Regions from separate parts of the Paenarthrobacter sp. TAF1 genome, predicted to be linked through region 1. Evidence: predicted binding sites of a transcription regulator. Region 1 holds the regulator's gene; the other holds the start of a gene.
The links. The regulator LexA, encoded in region 1, represses DNA repair genes until DNA is damaged. The targets are predictions, from matches to a motif close to TCGAACANNTGTTCGA.
Positions count from the first base shown of each region.

Region 2: a site for LexA is predicted at 7,437-7,452, ahead of AB4Y81_RS04680 (shikimate dehydrogenase). Genes of this name have one in related genera too.

Region 1 is NZ_JBFRDO010000011.1:44,401-53,670, forward strand. It holds gene hisH (imidazole glycerol phosphate synthase subunit HisH) at 1-455, opposite strand, end outside; gene hisB (imidazoleglycerol-phosphate dehydratase HisB) at 452-1,078, opposite strand; gene AB4Y81_RS14505 (histidinol-phosphate transaminase) at 1,124-2,242, opposite strand; gene AB4Y81_RS14510 (LysM peptidoglycan-binding domain-containing protein) at 2,322-2,681, opposite strand; gene lexA (transcriptional repressor LexA) at 3,029-3,772, shown strand; gene AB4Y81_RS14520 (ATP-dependent DNA helicase) at 3,812-5,872, opposite strand; gene hflX (GTPase HflX) at 5,865-7,427, opposite strand; gene AB4Y81_RS14530 (class I SAM-dependent methyltransferase) at 7,954-8,568, shown strand; gene dapF (diaminopimelate epimerase) at 8,549-9,270, opposite strand, start outside.
Region 2 is NZ_JBFRDO010000003.1:33,378-42,647, forward strand. It holds gene AB4Y81_RS04645 (thiolase family protein) at 1-306, opposite strand, end outside; gene pcaC (4-carboxymuconolactone decarboxylase) at 349-801, opposite strand; gene AB4Y81_RS04655 (alpha/beta fold hydrolase) at 798-1,607, opposite strand; gene AB4Y81_RS04660 (class-II fumarase/aspartase family protein) at 1,600-3,021, opposite strand; gene pcaG (protocatechuate 3,4-dioxygenase subunit alpha) at 3,018-3,638, opposite strand; gene pcaH (protocatechuate 3,4-dioxygenase subunit beta) at 3,643-4,512, opposite strand; gene AB4Y81_RS04675 (bifunctional sugar phosphate isomerase/epimerase/4-hydroxyphenylpyruvate dioxygenase family protein) at 4,554-6,425, opposite strand; gene AB4Y81_RS04680 (shikimate dehydrogenase) at 6,425-7,342, opposite strand; gene AB4Y81_RS04685 (IclR family transcriptional regulator) at 7,568-8,338, opposite strand; gene AB4Y81_RS04690 (MFS transporter) at 8,544-9,270, shown strand, end outside.

The DNA.
Region 1 (9,270 bases):
GGTACGTCCACTGTGTTCCATCCCATGTGCGGTACCACCGGAGCAGGAAGGAGTTCGACTTTGCCGGGCCATTCGGCCATGCCTTCGGACTCGGTACCGTGCTCGACGCCGGCCTCGAAAAGAACCTGCAGGCCCACGCAGATAGCCAGCACCGGACGTCCACCGGCAACCCGGCGCCCAATCATGCGGATGGCGTCTACGGATTTGAGTTCCTTCATCACGGTCTCATAGGCGCCAACACCGGGGACAACCAGGCCGTCGGCGTTGAGGACGTCCTCAGGCTTGGCGCTGAGCACCACGTGGGCACCCGCCCGCTCAAGCGCGCGGACGGCGGACCGGACGTTGCCGGATCCGTAGTCCAGAACCGTAACGGTCGGCTTGCCCTCCGGCGACTCAGGCCTAACGGATGCCGTGGCGTCAGCCACTGCGCCGTTCTTCAGGACCTGGCTACTCACAGTGCCCCCTTGGTGGAGGGAATGCCCTCGACACGCGGATCGGACTCTACGGCGGCACGCAGTGCGCGCGCGAAAGCCTTGAACTGGGCCTCCACAATGTGGTGCGGATCCCGGCCAGCAAGAACGTTCATGTGCAGGCAAATTCCGGCGTGCAACGTGATTGCCTCGAAAACGTGGCGGGTCAACGAGCCGGTGAAGTGGCCACCGATCAGGTGGTACTCCTGTCCCGCAGGTTCACCACCGTGCACAAGGTACGGACGTCCGGAAACATCAACGACTGCATGGGCGAGGGCTTCGTCCAGAGGCACCGTGGCTTCGCCAAAACGACGAATACCAGCTTTGTCGCCCAAGGCCGTCCGGAGCACCTCACCGAACGTGATGGCAACGTCTTCCACCGTGTGGTGGGCATCGATGTGCGTGTCACCTGTGGCTTTGACCGTCATGTCAATCAGGGAGTGCTTGCACAGTGCGGTCAGCATGTGGTCGTAGAACGGTACCGAGGTGCTGATGTCCGAAATTCCGGAACCGTCCAGGTTGATCTCCACCAATACGGAAGATTCGCTGGTGGTGCGCTCCATGCGCGCAGTGCGGGCAGCGGACGGCGTGGCGCCGGTTTCGCTCATTGGGACGTCCTTATGCAGGGAGGGAGGTTGGGTCTATTGACAAGTTTAGGCGCGCTGTGACGCTGCGCGTTCCAGGAGTGCTTCCAGGGCATCAAGGAATGCGGTGGTTTCCGGTTCGGTCCCGGCGGTAACCCGCAAGTGACCCGGAATGCCGACATCACGTATGAGCACGCCTGCGTCGAGCAGCCCTTGCCAGATCTCGTGCGGGTTCTCGAGTCCACCGAAGAAGACGTAGTTCGAGTCCGACGCCGCGGGCTTGAGCCCCATGCGGAGAAGTTCGGTGACGATCCGATCGCGCTGGACCTTGATGTCCTCAACGTCGGCCATCAGGGCCTCGCGGTGAGTCAACGCTGCGAGGGCGGTGGCCTGCGTGATGGCAGACAAGTGGTACGGCAGGCGGACCAACCTGATGGCGTCCGTAACTTCAGGGGCCGCCGCCATGTAGCCGAGCCGGGCACCTGCCAGGGCAAATGCCTTGCTCATGGTGCGTGAAACGATCAGGCGCTCACGGCCGGGCAGGAGCGTCAACGCGCTCGGCGTGTTGTCGTGGGCGAACTCGTGGTAGGCCTCGTCCACGATCACGATGGCCTGGCTTGCTTCACCGGCTTCATACACGGCCTCCACCACATCCAGGCCCAGGCCCGTCCCTGTGGGGTTGTTCGGTGAGCACAGGAAAACGATGTTGGCTCCGGTTTCGCGCACCTGCGCAGCCGCCGACCGGGCATCCAGCCCGTAGTCATCGGCGCGGACTCCCCGGATGTATTCGGTATCCGTTCCGCTGGCCAGCAACGGGTACATGGAATACGTGGGCGGGAAGCCAAGGGCCTTGCGTCCCGGGCCGCCAAACGCCTGCAGGATCTGTTGCAGGACCTCGTTGGACCCGTTGGCGGCCCAGATGTTGTCCGCTGAAAGGCCGTGGCCAAGATACTCGGCGAGGGCCTCACGAAGATCGGTGAACTCGCGGTCAGGATAGCGGTTCAGTCCTGTGGCGGCTGCTGCCACGGCCTCAGTAATCGCCGCCTGAACATCGGCGGGGACGCCATGGGTGTTTTCGTTAACGTTGAGCAAAACGGGGACATCAAGCTGCGGTGCGCCGTAGGGGCTCAGTCCACGCAGGTTGGTCCGGAGGGGTAGTCGGTCAAGTCGCTCAAGCTGCTCACTCACTGGAACAGTTTAAGGGGCTGGCGGGACTGCGGAGTAACTATGACGTCGCGGCGCGGGATCCGGCTACCGGCTAACAGCCTTAGTGGGCCGGGACGAACAGCTGCTGCCCCGGAAGGATGCGCCCGCCGCGGAGGTCGTTCAACTGGATGATTTCAGCAATGACATCACGCGGGTCCCGCTCCGGAGCCGCCGCGCCGGCAATGCCCCACAGGGACTGACCGGGCTGGACTGTCACAGAGACTGCAACCGGCGGCTGCAGCTCGGCCTGGGAATCGGAAGCCTTGGCAGGGGAAGTGATGAACCCGGCAAGGCTGAGCAAAACAGCCGCCAGCAGCATGGCCGGGATGAAGAAGAACACCACCCGGCCACGGCGGGTCAGGCGCAGGCGGGCGGGTGCCTGCGTGGTGCGGAAATCAGCGAACGAAGTTATTGCGGACATGAGCTGAGCCCTTCTGAGCTATTGCCTTGCTCCGGAGCTTCCGGAGCAAGGCTGCCAATTCTTTGTGTGCTCCTCCCGACTGCGGCCGGTATTCGAACAGTTCGTTCGAACATCCAGTTTCAGCGCGAGGTTTATAGAACACATGTTCGAACCTTGCTATGACATTTTTAGCACTTATCAACGAACGGTGTCGAGACTCGCTAGAACAAATGTTTGATAAACGCCTGTGCCTGCCCTACGTTTGAGTGAAGGAACAGCACTGTTTCATTGGAACAGGAGGGTCTGACATTTTTTCAGTCCCTGCATCCCCGGTTCGTTTCGGGGCGGAACGAAAGGCATTGGCGAACATGGCAGCGAAAGCCACAGGCGGCGGGGTACCCCTGCGGAGCCAACAGCCTCCCAAGACTCCCAAGAGCCTGACCGTGCGCCAGAAAAAGATCCTGGAAACCATCCAGCGGTCAGTCAACGACAACGGCTATCCGCCCAGCATGCGCGAAATCGGGGACACCGTTGGACTGGCCAGCCTTTCCAGCGTTACCCACCAGTTGTCCCAGCTGGAAAAACTCGGCTACCTTCGCCGGGACCCCAAGCGTCCCCGCGCAATGGAAGTGCTGATGCCCTTGACCCTGGACGGCGGCCCCATCCCGGGCGTGGAGGCACCGGCAACGCTTCGGAGCACCGGCGGCCTGGCTGTGACAGAACTCACCAGCGCAAGCGACACCGCCATGGTTCCGCTGGTTGGCCGCATCGCGGCAGGCGGACCCATCCTGGCCGATCAGACAGTTGAGGACGTGCTCCCCCTGCCCCGGCAACTGGTGGGACACGGTGAGCTCTTCATGTTGAAAGTCGCTGGCGACTCCATGATTGATGCCGCGATCTGCGACGGCGACTGGGTCGTTGTCCGCCGCCAGAACGACGCCATCAACGGCGACATCGTGGCCGCTTTGCTGGACGACGAAGCCACTGTAAAGACGTTCCGACAGCGCGATGGCCATACCTGGCTGCTGCCCCAAAACACCCAGTACGAACCCATTCTCGGCGACCAGGCAACCATCATGGGCAAGGTCGTTTCGGTACTGAGGTCCCTCTAGCTTTTTCCGACCCGTAAGGGGCCCGGAGCTGACTGTCCTCTACGCCTTCCTGGCGGATCCCAAGCGCTCCAGGACACCACGAACCACGGTGCGGTCAGTGGTCGGCCAGAACGGCGGCAGGGCGGCCCGCAGGAACCCGCCGTAACGTTCTGTCGACAGGCGTGAATCAAGGACTGCCACTACGCCCTTGTCACCGGTGGACCGGATCAGGCGCCCTGCACCCTGCGCGAGCCGGATGGCTGCGTGGGTGGCGGAAACAGCCATGAACCCGTTCCCCCCGGACTGTGCCACGGCACGGGAACGGGCGGTCATCAGGGGATCGTCAGGACGCGGGAAGGGAATCCGGTCAATAACCACCAGGCGGCATGAGCCGCCGGGTACGTCCACCCCTTGCCACAGCGACATGGTTCCGAAGAGGCAAGTATCCGGCTCGTCGGCAAATTGCTTCACCAACGCAGCCATGGTCGATTCGCCTTGACAGAGGATATCCACGTCCAGGCGCAGCCGCATGGCGTCCGCAGCTTCCTCGGCGGCCCGCCGTGAGGAGAAAAGACACAGTGCTCCCCCGCCGGATGCCCGGATGAGGTCTTCCAATTCGTCCAAGGCCTCCGGTGACGTGCCCCGACCGGGTTTCGGAAGGTGCTTCGCCACGTACAGCACCCCCTGTTTGGGGTAATCAAAAGGAGATCCGACGTCGATTCCTGTCCAGCTGGGCGCGCCGTCGCCAATCAGGCCGAGGCCTCCGGCCGCGGGTTCAAAAGCCGAGCCGATGGCCAGCGTGGCCGAGGTCAGCACCACCGTGTGTCCGGCGAACAATCCCTCGCGCAACCTGCCTGCCACGCTCAGCGGCGCGATGTTGATGAGCGCAGGCGCGGTCTCGTCAGGTTGGGAGTATCCCTGCTGGGGATCAAAAGTGCTGTTACGGGAGAACCACACTACTTCGCGGTTCTCCTTGGCAGCGAGCATCCGTTCGCACAGCTCAAGGATGAGCATCAGCCGCGAACGTGCCAGCTGCCGTCCGCCGTCCGCGGCACTGGAGGAATCAGTCTTCGAATCGGACAGGGCCGCCCGTGTGGCGTCGCGCAGCTGGTCCAGGCAATCGAGTTGTTCGTCGTTGAGTCCGCTGGGAAGGAGCCCGTTGGGTACTCCCGCAATAGCCATGTCCAGCCTATCCGCGGCCGCATTCAGGGCGTCAACGGTGATGGCTGTGTGCTTGCGGGCGCTTGATGCCGCGGCGTGCACCATGGCTACAGAGAGTTGCCCTGACACTGCCCCTGTGACCCGGTCCTGTAGCTCGTGGGCCTCGTCCACCACCACGACGTCGTACTCGGGCAGCACCGCGAGGCCTTCGAACGCGCTGACGGCCAACATGGCGTGGTTGGTGACCACGACATCGGCTTCAGCTGCCCGGGCGCGTGCCAGCTCGCTGAAGCACTCCTCGGCAACCGGACATTTCTGGGCCCCAAGGCACTCCATGGACGTCACGGAGACCTGCCGCCAGGCACGGTCCGTGACCCCTGGCATGAGCTCGTCCCGGTCGCCGGTGGCCGTCGTTTCGGCCCACTCCCGGAGCCGGACAACCTCCTTGCCCAGCTGGGACGACGGGCCACCGACCGACGCCGCGAAGTGCGGCACGCTCGTGTCCTCGCCGAGGGAGAAAAGTTGTCCTTCGGAGGGCTCCTCACTCGGGAAGCCGCCCTCGAGCTTTTGCAGGCAGACGTAGTTTGCCCTGCCCTTCACGAGCGCGACATTGACCGGACGGTCCAGGGCAGGATTGATGGTCTCCAGCAAACGCGGAAGATCCCTGCCTACGATCTGGGTCTGCAAAGCCAAGGTGGCGGTGGACACGAGCGTCGGTTTATCGCTGTCCATGGAATGGGCGATCAACGGAATCAGGTACGCCAATGACTTACCCGTACCGGTTCCCGCTTGGACCAGCAGATGTTCCCCGGTCTCAATGGCCCGGGTGACGTGCTTGGCCATTTCGTGCTGGCCGGCACGGCTTTGGCCGCCCATTCCGGCGACAGCCCGGTCCAACAATTCCAGGGTGGTCTTCTCTCCCACCGACTCGACGGCGTCCGCCGCCACCTTCTCAACCATTACTGACGAATGACTCCAGCTCAGCTGCCAGACCTTCACGGACCATCGCCACCACGCGCGTCCCGCTTTCCTCGTGTTCCAGGCTGAGGATCTCGGAATCGGAATTGTGCAGCTTGTTGATCATGTCGCCGCGGTCGTACGGGATGAGCACTTCAAGCCGCACCCCCGGGCGCGGTATGGACCGGCTGATGTCCTCCAGCAGTTCGGCGATTCCCTGTCCTGTGCGGGTGGAAACCACTGCGTGCCGGGGTTCCTTCTGCTTGAGGCGCTCCACCACGAAAGGATCGGCCACATCAACCTTGTTCAGGACGATGATCTCGGGAACCTTGCGGGCGTCGACCTCGGTGAAGACAGTGCGCACTGCTGCGATCTGACCTTCGGGGTCCGGGTGGGATGCATCCACGACATGGAGGATGAGGTCCGCATCGGCCACTTCCTCGAGCGTTGAGCGGAAGGCCTCAACGAGCTGGGTCGGCAGTGAGCGCACGAATCCCACGGTGTCGGCCAGTGTGTAGCCGATGCCGTCAGGAGTCTGCGCTTTGCGGACCGTGGGATCCAGAGTGGCGAACAGTGCGTTCTCCACAAGGACACCTGCGTCGGTGAGGCGGTTCAACAACGACGACTTACCGGCGTTGGTGTACCCGGCAATCGCGACGGACGGAACAGCATTACGACGGCGGTTGGCACGTTTGGTCTCACGGGCCGGCTTCATCGCGGCGATTTCCCGGCGCAGTTTGGCCATGCGTGTGCGGATTCGGCGGCGGTCGAGTTCGATCTTGGTTTCACCGGGACCGCGCGAGCCCATGCCTGCCCCGGCCCCGCCCACCTGGCCGCCGGCCTGCCGGGACATGGAGTCACCCCAACCACGCAGGCGTGGAAGCAGGTATTCCAGCTGCGCGAGCTCCACCTGGGCCTTGCCTTCGCGGCTCTTGGCGTGCTGGGCGAAGATATCCAGGATCAGCGTGGTCCGGTCAACGACCTTGACCTTCACGATGTCCTCAAGACCGCGTCGCTGTGACGGTGCCAGTTCAGTGTCCACCACGACAGTGTCCGCGCCTGTGGCAGCGACAATGTCCTTGAGTTCCTGTGCCTTGCCGGATCCAAGGAACGTTCCCGGGTCCGGCTTGGAGCGGCGTTGGACCAGGCCATCAAGTACTTCAGAACCTGCGGTCTCGGCAAGGGCCGCCAGTTCGCGCAGCGAGTTCTCGGCGTCGGCCAGGGTACCTTCTGTCCATAGGCCAGCCAGCACAACGCGTTCGAGGCGCAGCTGCCGGTATTCGACCTCTGTGACGTCTTCGAGTTCAGTCGACAACCCCGCGGTGCGGCGCAAGGCGCGACGCTCGGCCAGGTCTTCCTGGTCGCCGTCGTAGATACTGTGCTCTTGGTCCAGGGTCGAGATGGCCTGCGCCTTGCCGAACACACCACTGGTGTCGTTGTCTTCGGATGCCTGTGCGGGGGCATCCTTGGAAAGAATCCGGTCGATGACGGCCTGGATTTGTTCAGGACTCATATCCTGGGCGTCGGAATCGGATCCGGAGTGCTTCTGGGTGGTCATGGTCTCCTTAGACTGTTCGGCAATTCCAGAATAGTGCTGTTTGTCGCTCGATGGGGCGCTCTTCGCGCTGGGCTGACGGGCTTGGGCCAAAGTGGCCTCCTGTGTGCTGAACGCCACTGGCCTGTCGGGGACGTGGCGTCGGTGATCTGACGGGTGGATCCGCAGGGAGGTCCTGGCCTGCTTGAAGTCGTTATGCTGCCCACCAGGGTTCGCACGATGGCCCGGTTCCGGGAATACCGTCATGTGAAGGCATGGGTGGGGCTTTGATCTTCTGAGCGTCCGGCGCCACAAGGAAGTGGCGCCGACATGTGCCGTGGGACCTGCCGGGCGGAAAGGCCATGGGCCGGGCATGGTGCCAGGCCGGACCTGCGTCGCGGGCGGTGCCGGGGAACGCCTGGAAAGCAGGCGTGGTTCGGCCGATTACTCAAAGATCAAGAACATGACCTCAACACTATCAGCCGTGTCAAACGAACCTGGGACCGTGGCGGTTTCCCAAGGCGCCAATAGCCAACTAATCTGGCAAATTATGGAGTCTGCACACTATTTCACCGCCCAGCCCGCTGGGCCGTTCACCCGCAAGCCACTCACAGTTGAACTCGCTGGAGCTACGCGCCACCTGCAGACGTCATCCGGCATCTTCAGCCCCGACGGCGTGGACAAGGGAACGGCAATACTCCTGTCAGACGTTCCACCGCCCGCTCCCCAAGGCAATCTGCTGGACATCGGCTGCGGCTGGGGTCCGATAGCCCTCACCCTTGCTTTGATGGCCCCGCACGCCCGCGTGTACGCCGTCGACGTCAACGAACGCTGCGTGACCCTGACCAACGAGAACGCAGCGGCCCTGGGCCTGGACAACGTGACCGCCAGCCTCCCGCATGAGGTGGACCCCGCCGTCGAGTTCGACACCATCTGGTCCAATCCGCCCATCCGGATCGGCAAGGATGAACTCCACTCGTTGTTGCTGACCTGGTTGCCGCGGCTGGCGCCGGGAGGAAACGCATGGCTGGTGGTTCAGAAGAACCTGGGTTCAGACTCCTTGCAGCGGTGGCTGGCTTCTGAACTGGACGCGTCCTTCAGCGTTTCCCGCGAAAGCACGTCGAAGTCCTTCAGGATCATTCGGGTCAGGAAAGCGTCCCGCTAGCCACTATGACGGCGGGGCCGCTGAGTTCAACGTGCTCACGGCCACCGGCGCCGGGGAAGAACTTCACACCGACGACGCCGCCGGGAACCTTGACGTGCCAGTCGTTGGGCGCCGTACTGCCGGCCCAGTGACGGATTGCAACCGCTGCTGCGCAGGCTCCCGTACCGCAGGACTGGGTCTCCCCCACTCCCCGCTCGTGCACGCGCATGGTGATAGTTCCGACGCCGTCTTCGACCAACGGTTCGGCCGGAACAACGAATTCAACATTGGTGCCGTTGACCGGCTTGGGATCAACAACCGGAGCCTTGAACAGCTGGGTGGCTGAAAGCTCGCTGAGTTCGGCCAAGGCAACGACTGTGTGCGGGTTGCCCATACTGACCGAAAGGCCGGGGCGTGCCACTTCCAGGCCGTCCGCGCTGACCAGGGCATCCATGGCCTTGCTGGTTGCCTCGTCCGGGAAAATGAACTCCCAAGGGCCCATGTCCACCGCGTAGCCGTTCACGGTACGGACTACTTTCTTGACTCCGCCACGCGTGCCGATGGTGAGGGTTTCGCCGGGACCAAAGTCCACCAATCCCTGCTCATTGAGGAAGTGAACGAAGACGCGCACGCCGTTGCCGCACATTTCGGACAGCGAACCGTCGCCGTTGCGGTAGTCCATGAACCACTCCGCAGCAGGATCCACTTCCAGGAGTGCCCGCC
Region 2 (9,270 bases), on a different contig from region 1:
GCGCGAAGCAATGATGGCCGCGTCCAGGGACGAGCCACACAAACGGTTGACCGTGGTGCCCGGAATGGACACGGGCAGGCCGGCCAACAGGGTGGCCATGCGGGCCACGTTGCGGTTTTCCTCGCCGGCGCCGTTGGCGTTGCCGAACACGACCTCGTCGATCCGCTCAACATCCAGCCCGGGTGCCCGCTTCACGGACTCGCGGACCACGTGCGCGGCAAGGTCATCGGGACGGACAGCGGCAAGGCCGGAGCCGAACTTGCCAAAGGGCGTGCGCACGGCGTCGTACACAAAAGCCTGGTTCATGGTGTTTCCTTCGTTTCTGCCTGACCAACCAGGGACCTGGGGTCAGTTGGGTTCGGTGGCGTCGATTTCGGCGAATACTTTTTGGGCCGTCTTGAAGGCCGAGTTGGCCGACGGCACACTGCAATAAATGGCGGTCTGCAGCAGAATTTCCTTGATTTCGTCCCTGCTCAGGCCGTTGTTGAGGGCTGCCCGGACGTGCATGGCCAGCTCTTCCCAGTGACCGTGCGCCACCAGCGCCGTGAGGGTGACTGCGGAACGCATTTGCCGGCTCAGGCCAGGCCGCGTCCAGATGCCACCCCAGGCAATCCTGGTGATCATGTCCTGGTAGTCCTCGGTGAAGGAATCCTTGCCGGCATTCGCCCGGTCCACGTGCGCGTCGCCGAGCACTTCGCGGCGGACCACCATGCCGGCGTCGTAGATATCCTGCGCGGTGGCGTCCGCCTGCACGGCACCGTTGCGAGCCGCGTCGTTGCTTTCGGAAGCCGTAGGGCTCATCGTCCGTTCTCCTTCATGAAGGTGCGCATCAGCGATGCCACGACTTTCGGTGCCTCTGCGGGCGCGAGGTGCCCGACGCCGTCGAGCGTCACGGCCTCAGCAGTGCCGCCACCGGCGACGATGCTGTTGACAAGCTCTTCAGCCATCGACGGCGGTGCGACCTGGTCCTCTTCACCGGCAATCACCTGCGTGGGGACGGTGATGCTGCCGAGCTGATCGCGGACGTCCAAACGGGCCAGGGCTTCGCAGCAGAACGAATAGCTGAACCTGTCGGCGTCGCGGAGTGCGTGCAGCAGGCGGCTGCTGATCTCCGGCTGGCGCTCCATGAATCCGTGGCCGAACCAGCGCTCAGCGGAACCCTGGATCATCACCGGAGTACCCAGCGAGCGCACGGTTTCTGCACGGTCCAGCCAGCCCTCCGGAGTGCCGAGCTTCGGCCCGGAGCACTGGACGGACAAGCTGCGGAGGCGGTCGCCGTGCTTGATGCCGAGCTGCAGGCCGGTGGCCCCGCCCAGGGAGACACCCGCATAGTGGAACGTCGCCGCCGTGTTTCCGGTGACAGAGTCCACAAGGTCGACGACGGCGTCCGCCAGGTCCGCGACGTCGAAACCTTCGGCGGCGGCCGGCGAGATGCCGTGGCCGGGCAGGTCCCAGCCGATGACGTCGTATTCGTCGCCCAGGAGCGCGGCGGTTTCGGACCACAGAACGGTGGAGGTACCCAGCGACGGGCCGACCACCAGGAGCGGTTTCGCGCCGAGTTCACGTTTCGGGGACAGCAACACGGCCTTGATGGTTGGCTTAGCCACGAGGGGCTCCTTTCGCAGGGGATCCGGTGAAGCCGGGGTAGGCGGCGAGGATCCGACGGCTGATTTCCTGTGCCTCGCCCAGGTAGCTTGCCGGATCCAGCAGTGCCTCAAGCCCGGCGTCGGAGAGCTTGTTGGATGGAACGGTTTCACGGAGGAGCTTGCGGTACGTGTCCCCCTGTTCGGTTGCCGGAGCCGCAAGGGTCCGGTCGACGACAGCCTGCAGCTTCTGCTTTCCGTCCTCGCCCAGCAGAGGGGCGACGGCGGCCGACACACCTTCGCTGAGGAGCAGCGGGCCCGACAACTGCAGGTTCCTGCGCATCGCTTCCGGGAAGACACGGAGACCCTCGGTGAGTTCGCGGAGGTGGGAAGCAGCGCCCATCGCCAGGCCCAGCAGGCGACGCAGCGCCGGCCATTCGCTGTGCCAGGCGCCGTCGGGGCGTTCGTCATTGAAAGTGGCCGCGGCCAGGTGCAGCTGAGATGCGAGGCCGGGAGCCTGCAACGCTGCGCTGCGGATCAGCACGGAGAGCACCGGATTCTGCTTCTGCGGCATGGCCGAAGAGACACCGCGGCCGGCAGCCAACGGCTCACCAAGTTCGGCAACCTCCGGACGGCTCAGGAACAACAGGTCCGCTGCGATCTTCCCGAAGGAATCGACCAGTGCCGCAAGTCCGTCACCGAGGGCCGTCACCACCAGGCGGTTGGTGTGCCAGGGAGCCGTCGCCGGGGCCAACCCCAGCGCAGCCGCCCACGAATCGGCCAGTGTGAAGGGCGTTGAACCGGAGCCCGCGGCCAGCCTGGTCCCGGAGGCCAAGGTTCCGCCGGCCCCGCCGAACTGCACGGTCAACTCCAACGACTCCAGGCGCGCAGCCGCGGCGGCCACGCCCTGGAACCACTGCGCAGCCCTGAGCCCGAACGAGTACGGAAGCGCATGCTGCGTCAGGCTCCTGCCCACGCACAGCGTTTCCGCATGCTGTTCCGCCAAGGTAGCGAGCGCCGTCGTCGTGCCCTTGACTTCGGCCAGCAGCGCCGCGATGGTGCTGGAGGCGAGCAGCATGAGGGCGGAGTCGAGGACGTCCTGGCTGGTGAGCGAGGCGTGGACCGCCTTGCCCGCACCGATGCCGGCGGTGTCCAGCCCGCGGACCCGGGCGCGGAGGTCGCCGAGCAACGGAATCACCGGGTTGCCTCCGCCTTGGGCCCGTTCAGCGATATCCGCGACGTCGTAGGACGCGGGGTTGGCGGCTTCGGCCACCACAGCGGCGGATCCCGCCGGGGCAAGCCCGGCTTCCTCAAGGACAGCCGCCCAGGCGGCTTCGACGTCGAGGATTGCCGCAATCACGGCACGGTCGCCCGTCAGCGCGGCCACGGTGGGCGACGCCGAGACGGGGCTGAGGAGGCCGAAGTCGCCGTCGATCATGCCAGGTTTTCCCTTGCCGGCGAGTCCCCGCTGTTGCCGACGCTGTTGTCGAGCGAACCGTCTTGCTGGAAGTCCAGGAACACGGTCTCGTCGCCACCCTGCAGGCGGATGTCCCAGGTGAGGCCACCGTCGGGGTCGCGACGGGCGATGAGCGTCTTGCGGCGTTCCGGATCCAGGGAGCTCAGCAAAGGATCATTGGCCAGTGCTTCCTCGTTTTCCGGCAGGTACACGCGGGTGAAGAGGCGGTTCATGAGGCCGCGGGCGAAAACGGCCACCGAGATGAACGCTGCCGTTCCGGGCTTGGTGGGACCCGGGTTGACCGTGGTGAACGTGTACACGCCGGAGTTGCCCACGGAGCCCCGGCCCCAGCCGGTGAACGTGTAGCCGTCACGGACCAGGGAGCCGGTGCGCTGGACGATGTTACCTTCGGTATCCGGCTGCCAGATCTCAAGGATGGCGTCCGGGATGGGGTTGCCCGCGCCGTCGTACACCGTGCCTTGAAGGCGGATGCTGCCGGGGCTGCCCGGGGCCAGGAGCTCGTTGTCCTTGGTGAAGGGGAGGGCGTAGCCGTAGAAGGGGCCCACGGTCTGGCCCGGTGTGGGTGTCAGCTTGCTCATGTGCTTACTCCTCGTCCCCGGCGTCGCCGTATGCTTCGTTTTCCGTCCAGGTCCGCTTGGAACCGGTCAGGATGATGTCCCACTTGTAGCCGAGGGCCCACTCGGGGCTGGTCAGCTCGTGGTCGTACTGTGCCACCAGGCGGTCGCGGGCGTCCTGGTCCACGATCGATTGGTAGATGGGGTCCAACGGGAACAACTGGTCACCCGGGAAGTACATCTGGGTGACGATGCGCTGCGTGAACTCCGAGCCGAACATGGAGAAATGGATGTGCGCCGGACGCCAGGCATTCAGGTGGTTCTTCCACGGGTAGGCGCCGGGTTTGATGGTGGTGAAGGAGTACGAGCCGTCGGCGCCGGTAATGCAGCGTCCGACGCCGGTGAAGTTCGGGTCGAGCGGTGCGGGGTGCTGGTCGCGCTTGTGGATGTAGCGGCCCGATGCGTTGGCCTGCCAGATCTCCACGAGCTGGCCGGCCACCGGGCGGCCGTCGCCGTCCAGCACGCGGCCGGCGACGATGATGCGCTCACCCTGCGGCTCGCCGTTGTGCTGGATGGTCAGGTCCGATTCCAGTGCGTGCACGTCCTGGTGTCCGAAGGCCGGCGAGTAGAGCTCGATGGTCTCCGGGTCCGCGTGGTGCAGGCTCTTGGTGGGGTGGCGCAGGATGCTGCTGCGGTAGGGCGCATAGTCCAGCCGCGGCATGGTTTCGGGTCCTTTGCCGTCCTTCAGTGCTTGGGCGTAACGATCCCCGATGGCCTTGATCTCAGCACTGAGGTCCGCCTGCGTCTCAACCTTCTTGGCATCGTGCGCGGCATGCGGCTCTGCTGGCGGCACGAGTTCCTCGGATTCTAGAGCTTGTGCAGTGTTGTCTTGCGGCACAACCGGCTCCTTTCTATGGATTCTTTGAGAGGTTCGGGCAGCTATGCCCGGTGAAGTGAGTCGTATTGGACGGCATGGCGGACTGGGGCATTCGGGGCTCCGTAGCCGTTGTAGCTGCCACGGCGCTCCACCATTTCAAAAAACACACTGCCTACTGTGGCCGTGTAGAAGTGGAGGAATTCGCCGTTGGCGTCCCGGTCATACAGGAGGTTGAGCTCCTGGAGGGTGGCCAGGAAGCCCGGTTCAAGATCGAACCGTGCGTCCAGGTCCTCGTAATAGTTGGCCGGAATCTGCAGGAACTCAAGGCCGCGGTCCCGGGCGGACCGCGCCGTGGCCACGAGGTCGTCCACGGCGAAGGCGATGTGTTCCTGGTACGTTTTGCGGGCGTTCTGCGCTTGCTGGGCCGGCGCCAGGTTCAGCACCAGCCGCACCGCGCCGGTGCTGGTTTCCATGACCTGCGAGCGCACCAGGCCGCTGGGGCTCGGGACCTCTGCGAACGGCAGCGGTTCCAGGGCCAATGCGCTGGTGTAGAAGAGGACGGCTTCGTCAAAGTGCTGCCACGGCTGGGCGAGGTTCACGTGGTCAATGACCGCGTTCTGCCCGCTGGGAACGTGTTCCAGGCCTTCGCCGAACTCGTGCGTCCAGGCTGCGGTTCCGTCAGGGCTGCCTTGGCACAGGAAGATCTCGGTGGAGTCCGGGGCGGAGATGCCTTGGAAGACTTCCTCGTCGGCCTGGACCTTGCGCGCCACTACGGGCGCCTTGAGTTGCTGGGCGCGAGCGGAGGCAATCACTGGAGAGTCGACGTCGAACCCCAGGGCCGCGATGGCCGGTTCCGAGTGCGAGGCCGCCTGCTCGTTGATGATGACGCGCGCCTGGCCCATGGTCCAGAGCTGGACGTCCTTGGTGCGGTGGCGTCCCTCGAATCCGAAGCCGAGCTGCCCCAGGAGCTTCTCGAGCTGCGCGGTGTCGTCGGCTTTGACCTCGGCGAAGTTGAAGCCGGCTGGTTCGTTGACCTTGGGCAGCGTGGCAAGTTCCATGGGATAACGACGGCGGGACGAGGCTGCTGCTTCCGTTCCGGCTTCCGCGGAGGTGCCGGCCAGCCACTTTGCGCTCTGTTCTTCCAGCCAGATGAGTGAGCGCATGGCATCCACTGCGGTCCGTTCCACGTCCGACTGGCGGAAGACGTCATTGAAGACCTCAAGCGATACCGGCCCGGTGTAGCCCGCACGGACGACGTGGCCCATGAACTTGGCGAGCTCGAACTGTCCCTCCCCGGGGAAGACCCGGTAGTGGCGGCTCCAGGAGAGCACGTCCATGGAGAGCTTGGGGGCGTCGGCAACCTGCACGAAGAAGATCTTCTCCGCGTTAATGTCCTCGATCGGGGCGGTGTCCCAGTCGCGGGAAAGGATGTGGAAGGAGTCCAGGCAGGTGCCGAGGTTCGGATGGTCCACCATTTCCACCAGGCGGTAGGCGTGCTCGTAGTCGTTGACGTACTTGCCCCAGGCCAAGGCCTCGTAGGCAACCTTGACCCCGTGGTCTCCTGCCAGTCCGGCGAGCGCTGCCAGCTGTTCGGCCCGCAGCTGGTCGTCATCGATGGTGGCCGTGGCCACGTTGGAGCAGACCAGGATGGTGTCCATGCCCAGGCGCGACATGAGCTTGAACTTGGCCTCGGCCCGCTTGAGGTTGGCCTTCAGCAGGTCCGGAGTGACGCCGTCGAAATCCCGGAACGGCTGGTAGAGATCCAGGCCCAGGCCGAGGTCGGCGGCCATCTTCCGGATGTCCTCGGGACTCAGCGGGGACGTGACGAGGTCCTGCTCGAAGATCTCGATGCCGTCGAAGCCCGCGATGGCGCAGGCCTGCATCTTTTCCTTCAAGGTGCCCGACAGGCAGACTGTGGCGATTCCGGTGCGCATCAGTGGGCCGCCTTTGCGAGGGTGCCGGCGGAGAGCGCGGTTGCGGCGTCTTCCAGGGCGATCAGCTCCAGGAAGTGCTCCCGCATGCGGTTGCGGTCGGCGTCCCGTCCGGTGAAGAGTTTGAAGGCGTCGGCCGCCTGACCGACTGCCATGCGGCCGCCGTCGAGGACTTTGCAGCCCTTGGCCCGTGCTTCGCGGACCAGTTGCGTTTCGATGGGGCGGTAGACGATGTCCGCCACCCAGTGCCTCGGCTCCACGAGTCCCAGGTCCAGCGGCAGTCCGGGGTGGGCGGCCATGCCGATCGGGGTGCAGTGCACCAGGCCGTCGGCGAGGGGCATGATCTGCGGGAGTTCGTCCGTGCTGCGCGGGGTGACGGTGGCCGCGGGGAAGAGTCCGCTGAGTTCATCGGCACGTTCCGCGGCCCGGGCGGGATCCACGTCCACCAGGTCCAGGGTGGTGACACCGGCCTTGAGGAGCGCGTAGGCGACGGCAGAACCGGCCCCGCCGGCGCCAAGCTGGACGACGCGGCCCAAGGTGGCGTCCGGAAGTCCATCCCTCAAGGCCGAACCAAAGCCGGAGAAGTCCGTGTTGTGTCCGATGAACCGGCCGTCCTGGATCAGGACCGTATTGACGGCACCCAGGCGCGCGGCGTCGTCGGAAATTTCATCAAGGTGCCCAAGCACCAGCTGCTTGCACGGGTGCGTGATGTTGAGGCCGTTGAAGCCCATGCGGGCGGCTGCGGTGAGGAGGTCCCCGACGGCGGCGGCCGGCAAGGCCAGCTCCAGCAGGTCGATGGGGCGGTACAGCAAGCGAAGGCCCTGCACATCGGCTTCGCGTTCATGCATGGGCGGCGTGAGCGAGGGCATGACCCCTTCGCCAACGAGGCCCACCAGAACGGACTCGGCTCGGTTGCTCATCCTAAAGCTCCTTTGACTTCAGCACCGCGGCCATTGACGTTTTCTGGGGCGTCGACGGCCGGGTGTTATCCAGATTACTACAAGTGTTCATATTCCGCACGCTTGTTCTTATCGCGAACAAAGGACGTGCCAGATGCGTTGTGTCGGGCTGATTTTTGCGTTGCGGGGCCTGCTTTGCGCGCTAAGAGTCGCGTTTGGCGCGCAGAACGGGCCCCGCAACGAAGCTCAGCGCTGCGGCAGGCGGGCCGCGAGTTCAGCCGCGGCCTCCTGCAGGGTGGGCACATGGGCGATGAGTTCCTCCATGCTGAGTCGGAAAACCGGAACGGCAGTGGCCAGGGAAGCGAACGCGTGGCCCTGGGAGTTGAGGACCGGGACAGCGACGGCACGCATGCCGATCTCGTTTTCCTCGTCCATCACGGCGTAGCCCTGCCGGCGCACCTGTTCAATTTCCGCCCGGAACTTGTCGCGGTCGGTGATGGAATGCTCAGTGAGCGGGTCCAGGGGAAGTTCCTCGATCAGGCGTTTTCGCTCGGGCTCATCCTCGAACGCAACCAGGGCCTTGCCCACCGACGTCGTGTGCAACGCTCCCAGATGTCCGGGGTCACTGGTGACGCGGAACGTCTTGGGCCCGTCCACCTTGTTGACCGTGAGGTGGTGGTCGCCGTCGCGGACCGAGAGGATGGTGGCCTCATGCGTACTGTCGGTGACCCGCTGCAGGACCGGCAGCGCTGTGGCAGCGAAGCCGTGGTGGTTGGAGACGCGTTGTCCGAGCTGGAAGACGCGCAGGCCCAGGTGGTAGCGGCGGCCATCGGGTTCGTAGTCAACGAATCCGTCGCGGGTCAACGAGCCCAGTAGCCGGTAGGTGGTACTGAAAGGCAGTCCGGCGCTTCTTGCCAGATCCGCCGCACTTGCACCCTTCGGCTCGTTTCCCAGCAGGACCAGCAGGCCCAGGGCTTTGCCGACCATGTCGGTCTTTGTGTCCTCTTTCACACTCATAACCCGATGCTCTCACATAGTGAGAGCTATTTCTAGATGGTGATTACACCTCTTGACAAGTGACCATACTCACAGGGATCATTGCTGTATTACGCAAGTAGCTCTCACCATGTGGTTACTAGCTAAGGGATTGACCGGCCGCACCTCGCTTGGGTCTCCCGCTGAAGCTCTATTCGCGACATCGTCGTCACAGAAGGAACACCCAATGAGCCAAACAATGCCGTCAGCGACGCCAGGCATCACCGAAACCACCGGGACACCCAAGAAGGCTGCCCTCGCCAGCTTCCTGGGCAGCGCCGTGGAGTACTACGACTTCTTCATCTTCGGATCTGCCGCGGCTTTGATTTTCCCGCACGTCTTCTTCCCGGACGCAGACACCAATGCGGCCGTCATGTCCTTTGCCACGTTCGGCTTCGCCTACCTTGCACGGCCCATCGGCGCTGCGTTCCTGGGTCACTTCGGCGACCGGATCGGCCGGCAGAAGGTCCTCATGTTCACCCTGGTGCTCATGGGCGCCTCGACCTTCGTGATCGGCTGCCTCCCCGACTTCAAAACCATCGGCTGGGGTGCCCCGATCCTCCTGGTACTTGCCCGGCTCTGCCAGGGTTTGTCGGCAGCGGGCGAGCAGGCCGGCGCGTCATCCATGACCTTGGAGCACGCCCCGGACAACCGCCGCTCCTTCTTCACCTCATGGACCTTGACGGGAACGCAGGGCGGCCAGATCCTGGCAGCGCTCGTGTTCATTCCCGTGGTGGCACTGCCGGATGACATCAAGTACGGCATCGGCTGGCGTATTCCGTTCTGGCTCAGCGCAGTAGTGGTGCTGGTTGCCTTCTTCATCCGCCGCACCCTGCACGAGCCACCCGCATTCGCTGAGGCACAGAAGAACAACCAGATTGCCAAGCTCCCCATCGCCGACCTCCTCAAGCACC